4 regions of the Parafrankia irregularis genome follow, and region 4 is predicted to be linked to each of the others. Evidence: predicted binding sites of a transcription regulator. Region 4 holds the regulator's gene; each other region holds the start of a gene.
The links. The regulator LexA, encoded in region 4, represses DNA repair genes until DNA is damaged. The targets are predictions, from matches to a motif close to CGAACNNNNGTTCG.
Positions count from the first base shown of each region.

Region 1 (4,176 bases), on a different contig from region 4:
GGCGGCGAAGAACTCCGCGCCCTCCTCGATCGGCATGTCGAGAACCTCGGAGATGTTCTTCCCCTTGTAGTGCACCTCGAGGGTCTCGCGGTTGTACCGGGCGCCCCCGCAGACCTCACAGGGCACGTAGACATCCGGAAGGAAGTTCATCTCGATCTTGATCGTGCCGTCGCCGGAGCAGGCCTCACATCGGCCGCCCTTGACGTTGAACGAGAACCGGCCGGGCAGGTAGCCGCGGACCTTCGCCTCCGTCGTCTCCGCGAACAGCCGGCGGATGTGGTCGAACACGCCGGTGTAGGTCGCCGGGTTGGAACGCGGGGTCCGGCCGATCGGTGACTGGTCGACCCGCACCGCCTTGTCGAGGTGGTCGAGCCCGCTCACCGTGCGGTGCCGGCCCGGTACCTCGCGGGCGCCGTTGAGGTGGTTGGCGAGCACGCAGGCGAGGATGTCGTTGACCAGCGTCGACTTGCCCGACCCGGAGACCCCGGTGACCGCCACGAAGCAGCTGAGCGGGAAGGACACCGTCACGTCGCGCAGGTTGTGCTGACGCGCGCCGTGCACGGTCAGCGCACGGCCCCTGGTCGGCGCCCGGCGGATCTCCGGTACGGGAATCTCCCGCCGGCCGGAGAGATACGCCCCGGTCGCCGACTCCGCGCTGCTCAACAGGTCGTCGACCGATCCGGAGACGACCACCCGACCACCGTGCTCCCCCGCGCCCGGGCCGATGTCGACCACCCAGTCCGCGGCGCGGATGGTGTCCTCGTCGTGTTCCACCACGATCAGGGTGTTGCCCAGATCCCGCAGCCGGACAAGGGTCTGGATGAGGCGGCGGTTGTCCCGCTGATGCAGGCCGATGGACGGCTCGTCGAGCACGTAGAGCACACCCACCAGCCCGGAGCCGATCTGGGTCGCCAGCCGGATGCGTTGCGCCTCGCCGCCGGCGAGCGTGCCCGCGGCGCGGTTCAGGGAGAGGTAGTCGAGGCCGACGTCCAGGAGAAAGACCAGCCGGGCGTCGATCTCCTTGAGAACCTGCCCGGCGATGGCCTGTTCCCGCTCGCTGAGCTCGATGTGCCGCAGGAACTCCGCGCATTCCTGGATCGACATGGCGGACACCTCGGCGATGGAGCGCCCGGCGAGGGTGACCGCCAGTGACTCCGGCTTGAGTCGGGAGCCTCGGCAGGCCGCACAGGGCACGTCACGCATGTACCCCTCGTAGCGCTCGCGGCTGCTGTCCGACTCCGCGTCGGCGTGCCGGCGCCGCAGGAACGCCAGCACGCCCTCGAACGAGGTGTAGTACGAGCGCTTGCGCCCGTAACGGTTCGTGTAGCCGACGTGGATCTCGGTCTCGCCGCTGCCGTGCAGGATGGCCTTGCGGGCCCGCTCCGGCAGCCCCTCCCAGGGCGTGTCCATCCGGAAGCTCAGGTCCTCGGCCAGCGCCGTCAGCAACCGCTGGAAGTACTCCTTGCTGTGCCCGCCGGACCACGGCTGGATGGCGCCCTCGGCCAACGAGAGGGTCGGGTCGGGCACGATCAGCTCGGGGTCCACCTCCTTGCGCGTGCCCAGCCCGGAGCACTCCTGGCAGGCACCGAACGGCGAGTTGAACGAGAAGGACCTCGGCTCCATCTCCTCGAACGACAGGTCGTCGTACATGCAGGCGAGGTGCTCGGAGTACATCCGCTCGCGGTCGGGGTCGGCCGGATCCCGGTCGACGAAGTCGAGCAGCACCAGACCGTTGCCCAGCCGCAGGGCCGTCTCGATCGAGTCGGTGAGGCGGCGCTTGGCCGACTCCTTCGCCGCGAGCCGGTCGACCACGACCTCGATCGTGTGCTTGCGCTGCTTCTCCAGCTTGGGGCGCTCGGTCAGCGGCACGACGGTGCCGTCGACGCGCACCCGGGCGAACCCGGAGCTCTGCAGCTCGGCGAAAAGATCCGCGTACTCGCCCTTGCGCCCGCGCACGACCGGTGCGAGCACCTGGAAGCGGGTGCCCTCGGGCAGCTCCAGCAGCCGGTCGACGATCTGCTGCGGGGTCTGGCGCGCGATCGGGCGACCGCACCGGGGGCAGTGCGGATGGCCGACTCGTGCGTACAGCAGCCGCAGGTAGTCGTATACCTCGGTGATCGTGCCAACCGTCGATCGCGGGTTACGCGACGTCGACTTCTGGTCGATGGACACCGCCGGCGACAGCCCCTCGATGAAGTCGACATCGGGCTTGTCCATCTGGCCGAGGAACTGGCGCGCGTAGGCGGACAGGGACTCGACGTACCGGCGCTGGCCCTCCGCGAAGATCGTGTCGAAGGCGAGGCTGGACTTGCCAGAGCCCGACAGGCCCGTGAAGACCACCAGAGCATCTCTGGGCAGGTCGAGATCGACATCACGAAGGTTGTGCTCGCGTGCTCCGCGCACGACAAGACGGTCGGCCATCGTCAGGTCCCTCGTCGTCCTCGATCGGTTGCTGGACTTCGCTGTCGGTGGTTGCGCTGTCGGTGCTGGTCGCGCTGTCGGTGCTGGTCACGCTGGCGCCGGCTGTGCCGCCGGTGCCGCCTGTCGGGGTCGCCCGAACCAGGCCGGCTACCGATCGCGACCAAACGCGCGTTCGAACACCGACGACGCTACACGCCCCGCCGAAGTTGCTCGCAACAGCACTGCCGCCCCGGACTGACGGCGACAACCAGGCCACAAGCCCACCGACGCCGGACCGACGGGCCACGCCCGACCGCCCCCCGGACGGAGACAGCCAGCAGACACACCGATGAGAATGAAGGGAACCCGCGAGTCATTCCCGGCCCAGCCCGTCGCGGCCGCGACGGTCCCCGGCCATGGTCTGCCGGCCTGGGGCCACGGAGAAGATCGAGGAGAACCGTATGAACATCGGCGCCGGCTACACGGGCGACGTCACCGTCGGCGGGCCCGCCGACGTGCGGGAGCTGCCGGACCTCACGATCACCAAGGTGGCCGTCGGCCCCTTCGACAACAACTGTTACCTGCTTCGCTGCGCCGCCACCGGCGAGCAGCTCCTCATCGACGCGGCGAACGAGACGGGCACCCTGCTGCGCCTCATCGGGGACACCGGGCTGAGCACCGTGGTGACGACCCACCGCCACGGTGACCACGTCCAGGCGCTGGTGGACGTCGTGGCCGCCACCGGCGCCCGGACCATCGCGCATCCGCTGGACGCGCCCGAGATCCCCGTCCCGACGACCGACCCGGTCTCCGACGGCGACGAGGTGCGGGTCGGTGAGGTCACCCTGCGGGTCGTGCACCTGGTCGGGCACACGCCCGGCTCGGTCGCGCTGCTCTACGACCAGGGCGACGGCGCTCCGCACCTGTTCACCGGTGACTGCCTGTTCCCCGGCGGCCCCGGGAACACCTTCGGCGACGCGAAGGCCTTCAGCACGTTGATGGGCGACCTGGAAGCCAAGATCTTCCGCCCGCTCCCGGACACGACGTGGATCTATCCAGGTCACGGAAAGGACACGACGCTCGGTGTCGAGCGCCCGCACCTGGCCGAATGGCGCGCCCGCGGCTGGTGACCGGACGCTGGTGACCGGACGCTGGTGGTGACCGGACTCAGTGGTCGGCTGTCACCCACGACGTGGGCGAGACGGCGGACCGGGGCCGGGGAAGCCTCACCGCGGCGCCCGCCCCCAACGTCTCGGGGTCGATACGACCCAGCTCGCGACGTCGCGCCGACGGCACCGCGCGCCACCGGGACGTGGTGGCGGGCTCCCGGCCTGGTTGAGCGATGCCGACGGCGAGGCCGGCGAGGATCCGCATGGCGCGACGCGCGTCGTGCGTCCGGCCGGCGGCGAGCTTGCGCAGGGCGAGCACGACAAGCTGCCCGACGTGCACCGCCAGCCAGCCGCGCCCCAGCGTCGCACGGTGCCGACGGGCGTAGATTGCGGCGGAACGGCCCAGTTCGGCATACAACAAACCGGCCCGGCCGACGGTCCCGCCGCCCACATGGGCCACCTGGCATCGGTCGTCGGCCCAGCCGACCCTGCCCCCCGCCGCGTGCAGCCGGGCGAACAGATCCGTCTCCTCGTAGTACATCCAGTAGGACGGATCAAATCCTCCCAGCCGCAGGAAGGCACTGGTTCGGATCGCGAAGAACGCACCCACCGGGTAGCGGAGATCGGGCCAGCGGGCCACTGCCGCGGCCTCGCCCCGCACCGCGAC
Region 1 is NZ_FAOZ01000006.1:130,672-134,847, forward strand. It holds gene uvrA (excinuclease ABC subunit UvrA) at 1-2,421, opposite strand, end outside; gene AWX74_RS11785 (MBL fold metallo-hydrolase) at 2,862-3,530, shown strand; gene AWX74_RS11790 (glycosyltransferase family 2 protein) at 3,568-4,176, opposite strand, start outside.
Region 1: the regulator LexA is predicted to act here: its motif matches at 2,583-2,596, upstream of uvrA (excinuclease ABC subunit UvrA).

Region 2 (4,176 bases), on a different contig from region 4:
GCCCTTCGCGCTGTGCAGCGTCATCAGCGTGACGACGCCGTCGGAGCCGTCGTCGTCGGGGATCTGGTCCGCGTCCGCGACGAGCGAGACCTGCTCCAGGAACTCGGCCAGACTGCCGTCGGGACGCCGTTCGGTGAACTCCTGGACCACCCCGACGAGCTCCCGCAGGTTCTCGACCCGCCCCTGGGCCTCGATGGTGTCCTCAGCGACGAGCTCGGAGAGATAGCCCGTCCGCTCCAGCACCGCCTCGATCACGGCCAGTGGGCCGCTCGGCAGCAGGTCACGCAGATCGCCCAGCAGCGCCACGAAGTCCCGGACCGACCGGGCCGATCTGGTCGCCACCCCGGGCACCTCGTCCACCCGGGCGAGTGCGTCGGCGAACGGGATGCGCTCGCGCTCCGCGAAGGCCGAGATCATCGCCTCGGCGCGGTCACCGATCCCGCGGCGCGGAACGTTGAGAATCCGCCGCAGGTTCACCGTGTCCGTCGGGTTCGCCAGCACCCGCAGGTAGGCGAGCAGGTCACGGATCTCGCGGCGCTCGTAGAACCGGACGCCGCCGACCACCCGGTACGGCAGCCCGACCCGGATGAAGATCTCCTCGAACACCCGACTCTGGGCGTTCGTCCGGTAGAAGACCGCCACATCCGCCGGCCGGGCGAGCTTGTCGTCGCTGAGCCGGTCGATCTCCTCCGCGACGAAGGCGGCCTCGTCATGCTCGTTGTCGGCGACGAAGCCGACGATCCGCTCCCCGTCACCGGCATCCGACCACAGGCGCTTCGCCTTGCGCTGGGCGTTGCGCGCGATCACCGCGTTCGCCGCGGAGAGGATCGTCTGGGTGGACCGGTAGTTCTGCTCCAGCAGGATGACGGCCGCGTTCGGGTAGTCCTGCTCGAACTCGACGATGTTGCGGATGTTCGCCCCGCGGAAGGCGTAGATCGACTGGTCGGCGTCCCCGACCACACACAGCTCCGCCGGCGGCAGGGCGCCGGAGGCGGGGACCGGACCGCCACCGCCGTACTCCGCTCCCGCCAGCCCGGCAGCGTCCTCGCCGCCCGTGCCGTGCTGGCCCACCGCCGCCGACTCGGCCCCCGCCCCCGTGCTCCCGGCCGGACCAGGGCGGCCGACCAGCTCGCGGACGAGGACGTACTGGGCGTGGTTGGTGTCCTGGTATTCGTCGACGAGCACGTGGCGGAACCGCCGCCGGTAGTGCTCGGCGACGTCGGGGAACGCCTGGAGCAGGTTGACCGTCATCATGATCAGATCGTCGAAGTCCAGCGCGTTCGCCTGTGCGAGCCGCTGCTGGTAGGAGGCGTACACCTCGGCGACGGTTCGCTCGATGTGGCTCGCGGCCCGGTCCCGGGCCGTCTCCCAGTCGACGAGTTCGTTCTTCAGAGCGCTGATCGCCACCGCGAGCGCCTTGGCGGTGTGGCGCTTGGGGTCGAGGTCGAGATCGCGGGTGACCAACGTGAGCAGGCGCTGGGCATCCGCCGCGTCGTAGATGGAGAAGGAGGAGGCGTACCCGAGCCGCGCCGCCTCCGAGCGCAGAATGCGCACGCAGGCCGAGTGGAACGTGCTCACCCACATCGCTCTGGCCCGCCCGCCGACGAGCGCCTCGACGCGCTCCTTCATCTCCCCCGCGGCCTTGTTCGTGAACGTGATCGCGAGGATCTCGCCCGGCCGCACGCCACGCGCCGCGAGCAGGTAGGCGATGCGGTGGGTCAGCACCCGGGTCTTGCCCGAGCCCGCACCGGCGACGACGAGCAACGGCGCGCCCGCGTGCACCACCGCCGCGTGCTGCTGCGGGTTGAGCCCCTCCAGCAGTTCGCCCGGGTCGAGCCGAGGCGGCCTGGGGCGACCCGCCCCGGCCTCGAGCACCGCCGGGCCGAAGTCGCCCGACGCCCGACCGCCGCCGGCGGCCCCGCCGCGCGCCGCACCGCCGGCCGCCGCACCCTCCCGCGAGCCCGCGCCACCAAGGGGTGCCAGACCGTCGACCAGCGATTCAGGGCCAAAGGTGTCGTCGAAAAGAGTGCTCATCAGACCTCGATCGTACGTTCGACGGACGAACCGCCCGACGCGGTGGCCAGCTCAACCACAGCGCCATGATGCCGGGCGGGTCCGACACTTCCATGCGCGGCCCGCGGGTCGGCGTTCGGGTCCGGATGCTTTCACCCGGACGCGGTCGCCCAGTCGCGGTCACCCAGGCGCGTTCGTCCGAGCGCCGGCGGACGCGTCGGCCGCGAGCGCGGCCACCCTGGTGTCCACCGCGGGGTCGAGATTGCCGCCGGAGAGCACCACCGCCGTGACACCGCCCGCGAGCTCGGGCATCCGCAGCAGGGCCGCGACGCCGGCGGCTCCCGCGGGCTCCACCCGGTGGCCCGACCGCCGCAGCGCGACCATCGCCTCCCAGAACGCGTCCTCGTCGACCGTGACGACGTCGTCCACCAGCCGTTCGGCCAGTGCCAGGGTAAGCCGGCCGGGCGCGCCGACCGCCATGCCGTCGGCCACGGTTCCCGTGGCTGCCCCGGCCTGGCCGGCATCGGCGAGGCAGCCCGCGCCGCTACCGGCAGCGCCCGGTGGGACGACCAGACGGCGGGCGGTGTGAAAGGACGACGCGAACGCCGGCGCGGCGGCCGCCTGAACGCCGATCACGCGTACGTCCGGCCGCAGGCCACTGAGCGCCACCGCCAGACCACTCAGCAGACCCCCACCACCGACCCCGACGATCACTGTCGAGAGCTCCGGCACCTGTTCCAGGAGCTCCAGCCCGATCGTTGCCTGGCCCGCGATGACAGCCGCGTCGTCGAACGGGTGGACCAGCAGGCCACCGCTGGCGGCGGCGTAGGCGTCGGCGGCTCGCAGCGCGGCGTCGACGCCCCCCGGTACGTGCTCGACGCGGGCGCCCAGCGCACGGGTACGCGCGACCTTGGCCGGGTTCGCGCCCTCGGGCACGAAGATGGTCGCGGCGACGCCGAAATGAGCCGCCGCGAAGGCGACGCCCTGGGCGTGGTTGCCGGCGCTCGCCGCGACGACTCCCCGCGCGCGTGCCCGCGGCCCCGCGGTCGCGATCCGGTTGAACGCGCCCCGCAGCTTGAAGGAACCGGTGTGCTGCTCGTGCTCGCACTTGAGCCAGACCGGCGCACCGACATGCCCGGTCAGACTCCCGGCCGCCGGCACGACCCGGGTACGACGCGCCACACCGCCCAGCCGCCCGGCGGCCGCGGTGACCTCGGCGAGATCGACCGGCAGGCCGGAAACGCCAGCGCGGACAGGACCGCCGGACAGGCCGAAGCTGCCAGCCAGCCCAGCGGTGCCAGCCAGCCCCGAGCTGCCAGCCAGTCCCAAGCTGCCAGCAAGGCCGGCGGGACGCAGCCCGGCCGCGTCACAACCGCGGGCGCGGGGAGCGGTGCGCCCACCGGACGGGCGGCGGGCGGGCAGCGTGCCTCGGGCGCGTTCGGGCGCCGGCACGGCTGACTGCGGACTGATCCGGGCGAGGGCCCCCGTTGCCCCGCCCTGACGTTCTCCGGCGCCGTCGGCGTCGGTCGGGTCGTCCGCGCGGGACGACCCGGCGCCATCAGCCGGCGGCCTTCTTACTGATGGTGATGTCATCGACACTCTCCTGGTGGCTCGGCGGCCACCTCACCCCTGCGGCCGCGGCAAACAAAAAAGCCCCCCGCCGATGGGCGGAAGGGCTTGGCGCGCGACCCTCTCGGGCGGTCGCGCGCCTACGTAATCACCATGAGGAACAGCGGCACACCTCTAGAGTGCGCCGCGGCGCGGACGTAGTCAAACCGGCCGGCCGGCAGGGGACGCTTCGTCCGGGCGACCGAGCCGCCCGCGACCAGCCCGACACCGGGCGGTTCCACTCCGACGCGATCGCCGTTGTGAACCGAAGGCAGCACCTCATACTCCACTAAATATCCGTAATGTCCGGTTCGCTATGTTCCCCACGGTGAATCACCGGATCGCTTCGGAGGTTTATCGCCACCGAGCGGCGACTCCCCGACACAAAACACCGGCCGCCGGGATCGTATGAAGTCGCCTCGAACATCCGAGCGGGAATACCATCCGCCGGCGCAACCAAACCTATGTCCCGACCGAGTGCGGGTGGCTCACGATGGCACCGGACTAGGCCGGACAGGTCTATGAAGTCCGCACCGAGGTCAACCCCCGGAGAGC
Region 2 is NZ_FAOZ01000002.1:410,852-415,027, reverse strand. It holds gene pcrA (DNA helicase PcrA) at 1-2,034, opposite strand, end outside; gene AWX74_RS04370 (threonine ammonia-lyase) at 2,194-3,606, opposite strand.
Region 2: the regulator LexA is predicted to act here: its motif matches at 2,042-2,055, upstream of pcrA (DNA helicase PcrA).

Region 3 (4,176 bases), on a different contig from region 4:
GCAGCTCGGCCGTCCCGGCGACTCCGTTCCCGATCCACGTGGCGCCGACACAGGCGGCCAGATCGACCGGCTCGTCCGCGACATGGCCGCAGGCGTCACCGTGGACGAACTCGACCCGGTCGGCGACACCGAGCTCGGCGGCGCGGGCCCGGGCCTGCTCGGTGAAGACCGTGCTGATGTCCACTCCGGTACCCGTGATCCCGTGGTCACGTGCCCAGGTGCACAGCATCTCGCCCGAACCACTGGCCAGGTCGAGCGCCCGTGTCCCGGGGGCGAGGTGGAGCGATTCGCCCAGGGCTGCGAGCTTGGCCGCGGTCAGCGGATTGTGGATCCGGTGGCTGCTCTCGCGGATGGTGAAAATACGGGGAAGGTCCATGACCGAATTCCTTTCCGTCATGCCTTGGGGTGTGAGAAGCGGCTGATGACCGTCGCGGACACGCGACGCGGTCCGTGCAGGAGATGTCCGTCGCCAGGTCCGGCGACAACGGTGGTGGCGGCGGTCGCGGGGACCCGCCGGACGGCCACCCGGTCACCGGTACGAGGCATCAGCCGGTCACCGGTCACCGCGGGAGGGGCAACCGCCACGCGCACGGGCCCGGCCTCGATGCCGATGCCGATACCGATGCCGGCCTTGTACCGCCCACGCCCTGGCCGCATCACGCAGCCCAGGACAAGTCCGCCAGCCCGGGCCCGGGTGGAGTAACGCTCAGGTTCCGCGTCCCGGCCATAGCCGGCCCGAATCAGGACAGACGCAGGAGAAAAGAGAACGGCAGGTCGGTGCGAAGTGGCTTGGAGAAGCAAGGTGGAGACCCTTGAAAGGGGGTCCCGCCGGACGCCGCGCGTGCCGGCGCTACTCCCACCAGGGAGAAAGGCAGGCGAACGTCAGGACGAGGCCCGGGAAGTGAGGATGACCCGAGCACCGCACAGAGCGGTGGTCTCCACGACGGTCATCAACCCACCTCCTTCGATCTCCGCACGCGCATTCTTCGTCGCCGCGCCGCAACGCTATCACCCGCGGTGGACGTCGACGCTCTCGGCGCTGCCCAACCGGCAGGCCGGAGACTGGTTCCAACGCACACCTGGAAGACACGGCCTCGCCGCGGCGGCCCCTTCACGGAGCGGCTGCCCGCATTCCTGAACCCCACGCAGGCCGGCCCGGGACCGACGCCGCCTCATCACCGCCAGCGCCCTCCTCATCGCGCCTTACGCCCTCCTCATCGCCCGGCGGCGAGGGACTCGACGAGACGCTCCCGCCCAGCGCCTGCGGTGCGACGCACACCCCCAGCCCTGCCGGGTCGGTCGGGTCGCTGTCCGCGGGGCGGCGACTGTCGGCGGCGCGGCGACTGTCGGCGTCCTCCGCGGTACTTCCTGTGGTCTCACCGTGCGGAGCCCGTTCCAGCCGGCTTCGACGATCGATAATCGAACATGTGTTCGCGATTCGTCGGACACGCGGGTTCGGTTCGGGGCGAGGTGAGCACTCCATGCCAGCACCCACACGTTCGGTCGAAGCGTCTGACGCATCCCGGGTGCGGGATGCGGCTGCAGCCTTCGACGACCAGGTTCGCGATCTGCTGTATCGGATCGGTGTCCGGGCCGCGGCGCTGGCCGCGGCCCACGCCGGAATGCTGCGGCTGCTCGCCGAGTTCGCCGGGCTACGACCGTCGACCGAGGCCGACCCGCTGTTCTCGTTCGACATGTTCGCCCCGGAGGAGCTCGCCGGCGTGCTGCGGGTATCCGCCACCACCGCTGGCGGGCAGATGGGTTTCGCCTTCTCCGCGGTGCGGCGGCTCCCCCGAGCGATGCAGGCACTGGAGGGCGGCGTCCTCGACCTGCAACGTCTGCGGTCGTTGGAGACCGCTGTCAGCCCTCTCACCGACGAGCAGACCAGCCAGGTCGAGGAGCAGGTCCTGGCCGGCGGGCCGCGACGCAACCGGGGCGCGTTCGGTGCCGCCTGCCGTCGCGCCGTCCTCAACGTCGACCCCGGCGGCGCCGCCGAGCGTGCCGCGGAACGCCGCAAGGGCCGTCACGTCCGGCTCTACCCCGGCGACGACGCCACCAGCACCCTGTCCGCGCTACTGCCCGCGGAGGACGCCGCGGCCTGCGACAACCAGCTCAACCAGATCGCCGATGAGATCATCCGCACCCGCGATGCGGACGACCAGCGCACCCGCGACCAGATCCGCGCCGACACCCTCGTCGACCGCATCACCGGCCGCACACCGCTGCGCCCGCTGCCCTGCGACGTCCAGGTCATCGTCCCGATCACAGCCCTGCTCGGGCTGGGCGAGGAGCCCGGTGAGATCCCGGGCTTCGGGCCCATCCCGGCGGACATCGCCCGAGACCTGGCGATGCGGCCGACCTCCACCTGGCGGCGCATGCTCGTCGACCCGCTGGGAGCGCTGATCGAGGTCGCCGACCGGCGCCACCCCAGCCCCGCCCAGGTCCGGCATGTGCGTGCCCGCAACCGCACCTGCGTCCACCCCGGCTGCACCCGCCGTGCCACCCGCACCGACACCGACCACACCACGCCCTACGCCGCCGGCGGGCCAACGATCGTCGTCAACCTCGGGCCGCTCTGCCTCAAGCACCACCGCCTGCGCCATCACCCCGACCGTCCCTGGATCGTCCGCCAGCCGCGCCCTGGCACGTTCACCTGGACGAGCCCGCTCGGCACCAGGTTCACCGTCCACCCGCACGACTACATCACGGGCGAGGAACACCTCCCGGCCGGCTGACAGCCCTCCGCAGGCCGCGTGACCGCCTGGACCTTGACACCCGAAACTAGACCAGCGAGTCTAGTAAAAACGTTCCGGAAGAGAGAGGGCCCAGGGTGAGTGCGGCAGTCGAGCGTCTGACGGGACTGGTCCAGTCGGAGGAGCGCTTCGCGATTCCGTACGCGGATCTTCGCGAGACGCAGGTCGAGGCGATGAACGAGCTGTTCCAGGAGCGCCGGGAGCGGATCCGGTTACTCGCGTTCCGCGCGAAGGAAGCGGGGGTCAGCGAGATCCGCTCCCGGGCGGACGCGGTGGGGCTGCTGTTCCCGCACACCGCGTACAAGAGCTACCCGGAGAGCTTCCTGAGCGAGCGGAGGTGGGACCGGCTGGGCAGGTGGCTCGGCACCGTGTCAGCACACCCGCTCAACCCGATCGACACCTCGGACGTCGTCGACATGGACGACTGGATCGCCCGCTACGAGGCGGTGGGGCACTACATCTCATGTTCGAGCGGGACGACCGGCAAGTCCGCCATGATGATCGCCTCCGACCAGGACATGGCCTGGTCCCGCCTGGACACGGTCGGCGTCTTCGCATGGGGGTCCGGAGTGCGACCCGAGCGTGACCGCAGGATGATCGGCATCGCGCCCACCGCCGCCGTCGCCAAGAACCTCAACGCGCGCGACGCCCAGCAGGCCGCGTTCGGCGACCCGCGCATCGAACCGTTCACGCTGCCCATGCCACCGATCACGATCGGCCAGATGACGAAGATGGTCGTCCTGCGCAAGGCGATCGCGGACGGCACCGCCCGACCGGACGAGATCGCCGACTTCGAGGCCACCTCGCGGGAGCGCGAGCAGACGCTCCAGACCGCCTACGTCAAGGCCGCCGAGCACGTCGTCGCCTCCCGCGCGGACAAGCTCTACCTCGCCGGCATGTGGAACGCGCTGCACCTCGTCGCCGGAATGGTGCGCGAGATGGGCTACAGCGGCTCGGACTTCAACCCGGACAACTGCATCTACGTCGGCGGCGGTCTCAAGCGGGCCAAGCTCCCACCGGACTACCAGGAGTACGTCTACGAGACCTTCAACATCCCCGCCGGCCGCAGGTTCCAGATGTACGGCATGCAGGAGCTGAACTCGGGCATGCCGCGCTGCGCCGCCGGTGGCCGCTACCACGTGCCGCCGTGGGTCGTGCCGTTCGTGCTGGACTCCGATGGCGACGCGCTGCTGCCGCACGAATCGGGCGAGGTGCAGGGCCGCGCGGCGTTCTTCGACCTGTCGCTCGACGGCCGGTGGGGCGGCGTGGTGACCGGTGACCGGATCTTGCTGGACCTCGACCCGTGTGCCTGCGGCAACGCGAGCCCCAGCGTGCGGGACGACATCACGCGGTACGCCGACCTCGAAGGTGACGACAAGATCGGCTGCGCCGGCACCGTCGACGCCTACGTCCGGGGGCTGTC
Region 3 is NZ_FAOZ01000003.1:206,199-210,374, forward strand. It holds gene AWX74_RS05840 (SAM-dependent methyltransferase) at 1-376, opposite strand, end outside; gene AWX74_RS05850 (HNH endonuclease signature motif containing protein) at 1,527-2,735, shown strand; gene AWX74_RS05855 (acyl-CoA synthetase family protein) at 2,831-4,176, shown strand, end outside.
Region 3: the regulator LexA is predicted to act here: its motif matches at 1,421-1,434, upstream of AWX74_RS05850 (HNH endonuclease signature motif containing protein).

Region 4 (4,176 bases):
CGTCCACCCGGTACCCGAACCCGAACCTGAGCCCGAGCTTCGACGGCGACGACGGGGGCGTGGTCCTCCTCGGTGACGGCGAGGGGTTCTCCTTCTTCGACGAACAGGGCGACGGCTTCGACCTGGAGGAGCGCGGCGCGCTGCGCCGCATCCCGGGTCTCACCACCGAGCTCGAGGACGTCACCGAGGTCGAGTACCGCCAGCTCCGACTGGAGCGGGTGGTGCTGATCGGGGTGTGGACCTCCGGGAGCCTCCTGGAGGCCGAGGCGTCGATGACGGAGCTCGCGGCCCTCGCCACCACCGCGGGCTCGATGGTGCTGGACGCGCTCGTGCAGCGCCGCGACCGGCCGGACACGGCGACCTTCGTCGGTTCCGGCAAGGCCCGAGAGCTCGCGGACGTCGTCGCGTCGACCGGTGCGGACACGGTGATCTGCGACGGCGAGCTGACCCCTGGGCAGCTGCGCCAGCTCGAAGAGGTCGTCAAGGTCAAGGTGATCGACCGGACGGCGCTCATTCTGGACATCTTCGCCCAGCATGCGACGTCCCGGGAGGGCAAGGCCCAGGTGGAGCTGGCCCAGCTCCAGTACATGCTCCCGCGGCTGCGTGGCTGGGGTGAGTCGATGTCCCGGGCCGCCGCGAGCAGTGGTGGCCGGGCGCCCATCGGTACCCGCGGCCCTGGTGAGACGAAGATCGAGACCGATCGGCGGCGGCTGCGCACACGGATGGCCAAGCTGCGGCGCGAGCTGGCCGCGATGGCCACCGTCCGGGAGACGAAGCGCTCCTCGCGGCGGCGGGGTGCCGTGCCGGCGGTCGCGATCGCCGGGTACACCAACGCCGGGAAGTCCTCGCTGCTCAACCGTCTGACCGGAGCCGGTGTGCTCGTCGAGGACGCCCTGTTCGCGACCCTCGACCCGACCGTGCGGCGGGCGACCCTGCCCGACGGGCGGGTGTTCACCCTGGCCGACACCGTCGGTTTCGTCCGGCATCTGCCGCACCAGATCGTCGAGGCGTTCCGGTCGACGTTGGAGGAGGTCGTGGACGCGGATCTCGTCCTGCACGTCGTCGACGGTTCGGCACCGGACCCGATGGGGCAGATCACGGCGGTCCGTGAGGTGCTCGCCGAGATCGACGCGGCCGGGGTTCCCGAGCTCGTGGTCGTCAACAAGGTCGACGCGGTCGATCCGACGACGTTGGCGGTGCTGCGCAAGGCGGTTCCGGACGCCATCTTCGTCTCGGCTCGGTCCGGAACGGGCCTGGCGGAGCTGGTCGACGCCCTCTCGGAGCGGATACCGCACCCGGAGATCGAGATGTCACTGCTGGTGCCCTACACCCGTGGTGATCTCGTCTCCCGGATCCACCGCGACGGCGAGGTGCTGAGCGTCGAGCACACCGGCGCGGGCACGGCGGTGGCGGCCCGGGTGCCGGTGAGCCTTGCCGCCGAGCTGGAGCCCTTCAGGGTCGCTGAAGCCCTTCGGAACTGACCGAGCCGGCGGGAAGCCGAGCCAGGGGCCGCCTGGCTCGGCATGGCGGCTGGCTCGGTGGCCGGCTCTTCCCCAGGGGGCCAGCGCCCCCTGGGGTCGCGTTCGGGTCAGACCCGGCGCATCACGGCGACGATCCGGCCGAGGATGGTCGCGTCCTCGGCCGGGATGTCGGAGAACGCGGGGTTCTCCGGCGCCAGCCACACCCGGCCGTCGCGCTGGCGGAAGCGCTTGACTGTCGCCTCGCCGTCGATCATGGCCGCGACGATCTCGCCGTTGTCGGCGACCGGCTGCTGGCGGACGACGACGTAGTCACCATCGCAGATCGCGGCATTGATCATCGACTGCCCGACCACCTTGAGCAGGAACAGCGTGCCCTCACCGACGATCTCCCGCGGGAGCGGGTAGACGTCCTCGACGGCCTGCTCGGCGAGGATCGGCCCACCGGCCGCGATTCGCCCGATGAGGGGCACGTAGGTCGGAGTGCCGCCCTCGGCCGCGACGGCACCACCCACCTCCGCCGGCGTGGCGCCGGCGGAGCGCAGCCGGGCGCCCGCCTTCTGGCCGCCGATCGGCAGCACTTCCATGGCCCGCGGCCGGTTCGGGTCGCGCCGCAGGAAGCCCTTCTCCTGGAGCACCTTGAGTTGGTGCGCGACGCTGCTGGTGCTGGTCAGACCGACAGCCTCGCCGATCTCGCGGACGCTCGGCGGATAGCCGCGCTGCTCCACCGCGGCGCGGATGACCTCGAGAATCCCCTTCTGTCGTTGCGTGAGGCCTGAGGCGTCCGCGGGGCTGTCGGGAAGATCCCGGACATTGCCGCGGGCGTCGCCTCGGCGGGTACCCCGTGCCTGGCTGGTCATCGCCTACCGCTCTCCCTGTCGATGCATCCGGCGGCGGGGCTTCGCCCGCTACCGGCTTCTCCGCGACCGGTGGCTCGGCGGTTCCGCAGCCGGCGGGCCACCCGGTCGATCAACCACTTTGTCCTATTAGTAGCTTCTGACCGGTTCGGGTGGATTCTCCGTGCTCGCTTCTTCTCGCACGATCGTCCACAACTGATCGTCCTTGACGGTAGTCGGCCGGTCGCCGAATCTCAAACGTCTGTTCGAGCGTGTCGGGGGAAGTGTGCGTGGCGGCCGTGTAAGAATCGCTCAGGTGTTCGAGCGGGCGGATGCTCGCGCCTGGGAGGTTGACATGGCCGACCCTGATCTGGCCAACGCTGATCCGGCCGACCCTGATCTTTCCCGCGCCGGTCTGGCTGATGCCGACGTGACCGACGTTGCCATTGTCGATATCGCCATTGTCGATGTCGATGCGGCCGACCGTGACCTTCGGCCGGCCGCTGGCGACGTTGGCGTGGCTGCTGGCGATGTCGACATCGCGGATGGCGACCGGGCGCTCGGCGGGGGAGCCGGTCCTAGGTGTCGGGCGTTCCGCGTCGGCGCGGCGCGGCGGTCCGCGGCCGTCGGAGGAGGTGCGCCGGCGGGGGGCGGCCATGGTGGTCGCGCGCGTCCGCGTCCTCGTGCTCGCCGTGGTGCGGCGGTCAGCGGGGTCGTGGTGCGCGGCCAGGCGGTGCGGGGCAGGGCCGTGCGTGGTGGTGATCGGCGGCCGGCGCATCGCTCGGCCCCTTCTCGTTGTCTCGGCAGTGGTCCTTCACCTGCGGCGGGCCCGTGCGGCGCACAGCCGTCCTCGGCGGCGGTCGACTGCGGCGAGGCCCAGGTCATCGAGATGCCCGGGCTGGAATGGCGTGCCCGCGCCGTCGGGTACGCGTTGCCGCCGCCCGGTGGCCAGAGGCTACGGACGAGACCACGGCGCCGGTGGCTGAGTCTGCGGCGCAGCTCGTCCCCGAGCTCGCGAGCCCAGCCCCCGGGCGCGCAACGGCTCCGTCCGGGCTCGCGACGCCGCCCGCGGCGACAGCCGCCGCTGAGGCTGACCCGGCGGGGCAGGCTCGTGTTCGCGGCGCTCGCGTGCCTGTCCGGTGCGCTGGTGCTCTCGCTGGCGTTGGTCACCGCGTCGCAGGCGTTCACGGCCACCCCGGTGGACTGTCAGGTCCACGTGGTGCGCCAGGGCGAGACGCTCTGGGAGGTGGCGCGCGGGATCGACCCCGAGGCCGACACCCGTGCGGTTGTTCGTCGGCTCATGTCCCTGAACGATCTGCCCACCGCGGATCTCGTTCCCGGCCAGCCGCTCTGCCTGCCCTGACGGTGGCCCGCCCGACGGCCGGCCACCGGGCGGGATCGGCTGCCGATCAGGTGGCGGCGGCCCCGCGGCAGCGACACGCCGGAGGGGGAGGGGCGGTGTCGGACCTGTCGGGTGCGTGCGCTACGGTGAACACAACATCTTGTAGTTACAGCACCGTAAGTCATCCACAGGTTGTGCATCGATATCCACAGGTTGTCAGTTGGCCACCCCCGGAGGGTGGTCGGCCGGTGGCATGTGGGCACCTGCTGGGGCGTGCTCCGCGTGTGGCAGCCAAGCCGCCCGGAGCGGAGAGGAGTGTGCCGTGCGCTGTCCCTTCTGCCGCCATTCCGACAGCCGTGTCGTCGACAGCAGGGAGGCCGAGGAAGGCGCCGCGATCCGGCGGCGCAGAGCGTGCTCGGAGTGTGGGCGCCGGTTCACGACGATGGAGGAAGCTTCGTTGCGGGTGCGCAAGCGTAGCGGTGCCACCGAGCCGTTCAGCCGGGCCAAGGTGATCGTGGGC
Region 4 is NZ_FAOZ01000005.1:320,864-325,039, reverse strand. It holds gene hflX (GTPase HflX) at 1-1,481, shown strand, start outside; gene lexA (transcriptional repressor LexA) at 1,589-2,338, opposite strand; gene AWX74_RS10450 (hypothetical protein) at 2,448-3,092, opposite strand; gene AWX74_RS10445 (LysM peptidoglycan-binding domain-containing protein) at 3,426-3,677, shown strand; gene nrdR (transcriptional regulator NrdR) at 3,910-4,176, shown strand, end outside.